Kineococcus sp. NBC_00420: one gene and its partner. The protein of the gene in region 1 interacts with the protein of each later gene in a pairwise test. Links are inferred from orthologs where the notes say so. Each region holds a gene or a part of one and is shown on either strand. Other genes may lie near its edges.

Region 1 (3,293 bases):
TGTACTCGTTCTACACGCCGTACCACCTGTGCCACTTCGAGGTCCCCCTCACGGTGGCCCGTGCGGTGCTGTTCGCCGACGCCACGATCGTCCCCGGTGACGAGGTGAAGGTCGAGGTCGTCACCACGGCCAAGACCGACCTCGCCGCGGGCCGGGAGATCGACCGCCTCGGCGGGTACGACACCTACGGCGTGGCCGAGACCTACGCGGCGACCAAGGCGCAGAACCTGCTGCCGATGGGTGTCGCCGAGGGCTGCGTCCTCAAGAACGACGTGAAGAAGGACCAGGTCCTGACCTACGACGACGTGATCCTGCCGGAAGGCCGTCTCATCGACGCCCTCCGCGCGGAACAGGCCGCCCTGCTCGGGAGCTGACCCCCGTCGGCCCCGGGTTCGGGTCGTGGACGCATCGTGGCGAACCTACGGGTGCGGTGCGTCCACGACCCGAACCCGGGGCCGTCGTGCGTCCGGGGCCGGAGGGTTAGGGTTCCGGACGTGAACTCCGCAGGCAGGCTCGACGTCGCCGTGGTCGGCGCAGGCCGGGTCGGGCCCGTCCTGGGGGCCGCGTTGCGGGCCGCGGGACACCGGATCACCGGCGTCTCCGCGCGGACCCGGGCGAACGCCGAACGCGTCGAGGCCCTGCTGCCCGACGTCCCCTGGATCGAACCGGGCGACGCGTTCGCGGCCGACCTGGTCCTGTTCGCCGTGCCCGACGACGTCCTCGGACCGCTCGTCAGCCGCCTCGCCCGCAACGTCCGGGCCGGTCAGCTCGTCGTGCACACCAGCGGTCTGCACGGCACCGGGGTCCTCGGCCCCGCCGCCGCGAACGGGGCGCTCCCGCTCGCGCTGCACCCCGCCATGACCTTCACCGGGACCTCGCTGGACCTGCAACGCCTCCTCGGGGCGGCCGTGGCGGTCACCAGCTCCGCCGTCCTCGCGCCCGTCGCCGACGCCCTCGTCCGCGAGTGGGGCGCGTCCCCCGTCGCGGTCGCCGACGCGGAACGCGCGCTCTACCACGCCGCCCTGGCCCACGGGTCGAACCACCTGGTCACCCTCGTCGCGCAGGCCCTGGACGCGGCCCGCGCCGCGGTGGGGGACAACGCCGAACGGGTCCTGCGCCCCTTGCTGCAGGCCGCCCTCGAGAACGTGCTCGCCCACGGCGACGAGGCCCTCACCGGACCGGTCGCCCGGGGCGACGCGGGGACCGTCGCGACCCACCTGCGGGTCCTCACCGACCACGACCCGCGGACCGCGGCCACCTACGTCCAGCTGGCGGGGGTCGCGACCGACCGGGCGCAGGCGTCGGGCAGGCTGACCGCCGCGCTCGCCGAGGCCGTGCGCACGCAACTGCACCGAACTGGAGAACCGTGAGCCTCACCGTCACCCGGACCCGCGCCGAACTCGCCGCGGCCCGCTCGGCCCTCGACGGGCCCGTCGCCGTCGTCATGACGATGGGCGCGCTGCACGCCGGGCACGCGGAGCTCATCGCCGAAGCTCGCCGCCGCGCCCCGTCCGTCCTCGTCACGATCTTCCTCAACCCCCTGCAGTTCGGGGCGGGGGAGGACCTGGCCCGCTACCCGCGCACCCTCGACGACGACCTGCGCCTGGCCGAGGCGGCCGGTGCGGACGTCGTGTTCGCTCCCGGCCCCGACGTCGTCTACCCCGACGGTGATCCCGGCGTCCGGGTCGCCGCCGGACCGCTCGGCACGGTCCTCGAGGGAGCGAGTCGTCCCGGCCACTTCGACGGGGTCCTGACCGTCGTCGCGAAGATGTTCCACCTCACCCGCGCCGACCTCGCGTTCTTCGGTCAGAAGGACGCCCAGCAGTTGCTGCTGGTGCGCCGGATGGTGCGTGACCTCGACCTCGGGGTGGACGTCGTCGCCGTCCCCACCGTGCGCGAGGGCGACGGTCTGGCCATGTCGAGTCGCAACCGCTACCTGACCCCCTTCGACCGCGAGGTCGCGCTGGTGCTGCAGAAGGCGCTCACGGCCGGGGCGGCCGCCGCGAGCGAGGGGCCCAGCGCCGTCCGCCGGGCCGCGCGCGACGTCCTCGTCGCCGAACCCGCTGCCCGCGTCGACTACCTCGCCCTCGTCGACCCGCTCGACCTCGCCGACGTGCGCGAGCACTACCGCGGGGACGCGCTGCTCGCCGTGGCGGCCCGGGTGGGTTCGACGCGCCTGATCGACAACGTCCCCCTCGTCGTGGGCCGACCCGACAACTGATCCCGACTAACCTGGAGGCGTGAGCGACACGCAGGCCCCGGACCAGACCGACGCGGCGCAGGGTCCCGACGAGGACTTCGACGACGCCCCCGAACAGGTGCGGGTCCGGCGGGAGAAGCGCGACCGCATCCTCGCCGCGGGAGGTGAGGCGTACCCCGTCTCGGTGCCCCGCACCGGCTCCCTCGCCCAGCTGCGCGAGCAGTACGCCCACCTCGAGGCGGGCGAGGAGACGACCGACCAGGTCGGGATCACCGGGCGCGTGGTGTTCCTGCGCGGCACCGGGAAACTGGTGTTCGCGACCCTGCAGGAGGGGGACGGCACCCGGCTGCAGGCCATGGTCTCGCGCGACGGCGTCGGCGAGGACGCCCTCGCGACGTGGAAGTCCGACGTCGACCTCGGCGACATCGTCTTCGTGCGCGGCAACGTCATCTCCTCCAAGCGGGGGGAACTCTCGGTGCTCGCCGATTCCTGGCTGATGGCCTCGAAGTCGTTGCGTCCCTTGCCCGTCCTGCACAAGGAACTGTCCGAGGAGACCCGCGTCCGGCAGCGCTACGTCGACCTCATCGTCCGCGAGGCGGCCCGCACGAACGTCCGGGCGCGCTCGAACGTCGTCCGTGCGGTGCGCCGTACGCTGGAGGACCGCGGGTTCCTCGAGGTCGAGACGCCGATGCTGCAGACCCTGCACGGCGGGGCCAGCGCGCGTCCGTTCGTGACGCACTCGAACGCGTTCGACACCGACCTCTACCTGCGCATCGCGCCGGAGCTGTTCCTCAAGCGCTGCGTCGTCGGCGGCATCGAACGCGTCTTCGAGATCAACCGGAACTTCCGCAACGAGGGCGCCGACTCCACCCACTCGCCCGAGTTCGCGATGCTCGAGACCTACCAGGCCTGGGGCGACTACGACTCGATCGGCCGGCTCACGCAGGACCTGATCCAGAACGCCGCCACCGAGGCGTTCGGGACCCAGCAGGTCACCCTCGCCGACGGTTCGGCCTACGACCTCGGCGGGGAATGGGCCGCCATCTCCATGTACCCCTCGCTCTCGGAGTCCCTGGGGGAGGAGATCACCCCG
Region 2 (3,048 bases), 1.7 Mb from region 1 along the record:
CCCGCCGTCGTAGCTCAGGCGGACCGTGTACGTCACCGAGCTCCCGCCGCCGCCCTTGGGCGTCGGGTCGATGCTTGTGACCGTCCCGTGGTACTTCGCCCCGGGCACCGCGTCGATGTTCACGTCGGCCCCGATCCCCGGCTTCACGCTCAGCACGTCCGTCTCGTCGACGTCCGCCGTCAGGCTCAGCGTCGACGCGTCGATGACGTTGAGCACCGTCGCCCCCGACGCCACGGCCGCACCCTGAGCCAGCACCGGGGCACCCGCCGCACCGGAGTCCGACCCGGCGGCCGCGGCGGGCAACGACACCCCGCTGCCCGCCAGCAGCGCCTCGGCCCCCGCGGGCAGGTTCGCCGACCCCGAACCCCCCGTCGCGGACAGCGACACCTTTCCCGAGATCGGCGCCTTCACCACCAGGGCGTCCACCGTGGCCTGCGCCGCCGAGACCGCCGCCCGCGTCTGCACGCGCTGGGCCTGACCCAACGACGACACCGCCGTGTCCAGGTTCCCCAGCCCCGCGTTCACCTGGTCCACCAGGGCCTGCGTCTGCGAAGCCAGCAGCTGGTACTGCGTCCGCGAGGACTGCACGGCCGCCAGTGCCGCCGCCCGCGCCGCGGGGTCCGCGATGGCCTGCGCCTGGGTCTCCGCCTCGGAGAAGCGCGCCGCCGCGTCCGCCGCCGCCTTGCGCTGCTGCGCCGCCACCTGCGAGGCGCTCTTCGCCGAGCCGGACCCCGAGGACCCCGACGCCGCGGCGTCCTCGTCGGCCTGCTTCGCCTGCGCGAGGTTCGACACCGCCGACGGAGAGTCGATCGTCATCAGCACGTCACCGGCCGCGACCTGCTGGCCGTCGCTCACGTTCAACGTCGCCACCGTCCCCGCCGCCGGGGACTTCACCACCGCCGAGGCCCGCGGCTGCACCGTCCCCGGCGCGTCGACGACCTCCGCGACGTCACCCCGGGCGACGGTCGCCGTCGACAACGCCGGAGCCTCGTCCTTGCTGCACGCCGAGGCGACCAGCACGAACGAGGCCCCGACGGCGACGGCGGACAGGGCACGGAGGGGACGCCGGGACGGGCGCGGAGTCGTGAGGTGGGCTCGCACCTGGTCACACTAGGGCTTGCCCGAGCGTCCACGGGTCCACCTCAGGCGTGGTCTTCGACACCTGCCCCTCCCCCCTGGGTCGCACCCCGGACACCGGTCCCTACCCTCGAACGGGTGAGCACTCCGGGCCAGGAACTCGTCGACCTCTACGACCCGACGGACCGTGCCGGACGGGTCACCGGCAGTGCCCCACGCGCCGAGGTCCGCGCCCGCAACCTCCCCCACGCCGCCACCGGCGTCCTGCTGCGCGACCCCGCCACCGGCCGCGTCTTCGTGCACCGCCGCACCGACGTCAAGGACCTCAACCCCGGCGCCCACGACTGCCTCGCCGGTGGCGTCGTCGACGCCGGCGAGACCCCCCTGCACGCCGCCCACCGCGAACTGCGCGAGGAACTCGGCCTCGACGCCGACCTGCGCCCCGTCACCACCACCTGGTACCGCGACGACACCACCCACTACCTCGCCCACGTCTACACCGCCGACTGGGACGGGACCCCCCTCACCCTGCAACCCAGCGAGGTCGCCGAGGGCTGGTGGGAGGACCCCGTCACCCTGCGCGACCGCCTCGCCGACCCCGCCTGGCCCTTCGTCCCCGACACCCGCGCCCTCCTCGCCGCCTGGCCGCGCTGGTGGGAGACCGGACGTGCGGAAGGCCGCCCCCGCTGACGAGGACGGCCCTGCGCACCACCGGACGGGAAGCGACCTACAGGTACTGACCCGTGTTGGCGACCGTGTCGATCGAGCGGCCCGCCTCCGTGCCCTTCTTCCCCTGCATCAACGTGCGGATGAAGACGATCCGCTCACCCTTCTTGCCCGAGATCCGGGCCCAGTCGTCCGGGTTCGTCGTGTTCGGCAGGTCCTCGTTCTCCTTGAACTCGTCCACGCACGCACTCATCAGGTGATCCACCCGCACCCCCTTCTGGTTCAGGGTCAGCAGGTCCTTGATCGCCATCTTCTTCGCCCGGTCCACGATGTTCTGGATCATCGCGCCCGAGTTGAAGTCCTTGTAGTACAGGACCTCCTTGTCACCGCCCGCGTACGTCACCTCGAGGAACTCGTTCTCCTCGCTCTCGGTGTACATCCGCTCCACCGTCGCCCGGATCATCGCCTCGACCGTGAGCTGCTTCGTCCCCCCGTTCACCGCGACGTCGTCCGCGTGCAACGGCAGGTCCGGCGTCAGGTACTTCGCGAAGATCTGCCCCGCGCTCTCCGCGTCCGGACGCTCGATCTTGATCTTCACGTCCAGCCGGCCCGGGCGCAGGATCGCCGGGTCGATCATGTCCTCGCGGTTCGAGGCGCCGATCACGATGACGTTCTCCAGGCGCTCCACCCCGTCCAGCTCCGACAGCAGCTGCGGCACGATCGTCGTCTCCACGTCCGAGGACACCCCCGACCCACGGGTGCGGAACAACGACTCCATCTCGTCGAAGAACACCACCACCGGCGTCCCGGCGCTCGCCTTCTCCCGCGCCCGGGCGAAGATCAGCCGGATGTGGCGCTCGGTCTCGCCGACGTACTTGTTCAGCAGCTCCGGACCCTTGATGTTCAGGAAGTAGCTCTTGGCCTGGCTCTCGCCCCGCAGCTCCGCGGCCTTCTTGGCCAGCGAGTTCGCGACGGCCTTCGCGATGAGCGTCTTCCCGCACCCGGGCGGGCCGTAGAGCAGGATCCCCTTCGGCGGGCGCAGACCGTGCTCGCGGAACAGGTCCGCGTGCAGGAACGGCAGCTCCACCGCGTCGCGGATCGCCTCGATCTGCGGCCCGAGGCCACCGATGTCCTCGTAGTCGATGTCCGGGACCTCCTCCAGGACCAGCTCCTCGACCTCCGCCTTCGGGATCCGCTCGAAGGCGAACCCGGACCGGGTGTCGATGGTCAGGGAGTCCCCGACCCGCAGCGGGCCGTCCATCAACGGACCGGCCAGACGTACCACGCGCTCCTCGTCGGCGCGCG

Evidence for each region.
Region 2: the proteins of panC (region 1) and OG218_RS25910 interact in binary tests that used the Escherichia coli proteins (3 or more experiments, as listed by UniProt). The link is inferred for Kineococcus sp. NBC_00420 from one-to-one orthologs.

The regions. Positions count from the first base shown.
Region 1 is NZ_CP107930.1:3,556,166-3,559,458, forward strand. Bases 316-3,293 are described here. They hold panC (pantoate--beta-alanine ligase), read left to right. Parts: upstream 316-1,366; coding sequence 1,367-2,221; downstream 2,222-3,293. Other genes in these bases: OG218_RS17505 (NAD(P)H-dependent oxidoreductase), read left to right, coding at 316-374; OG218_RS17510 (Rossmann-like and DUF2520 domain-containing protein), read left to right, coding at 495-1,370; lysS (lysine--tRNA ligase), read left to right, coding at 2,241-3,293. Outside these bases: more of OG218_RS17505, read left to right, coding at 1-315. UniProt on the Escherichia coli protein: Catalyzes the condensation of pantoate with beta-alanine in an ATP-dependent reaction via a pantoyl-adenylate intermediate.
Region 2 is NZ_CP107930.1:5,303,968-5,307,015, reverse strand. What follows is about bases 259-2,991. They hold OG218_RS25910 (NUDIX domain-containing protein), read left to right. Parts: upstream 259-1,215; coding sequence 1,216-1,767; downstream 1,768-2,991. Other genes in these bases: OG218_RS25915 (efflux RND transporter periplasmic adaptor subunit), read right to left, coding at 259-1,101. Outside these bases: more of OG218_RS25915, read right to left, coding at 1-258.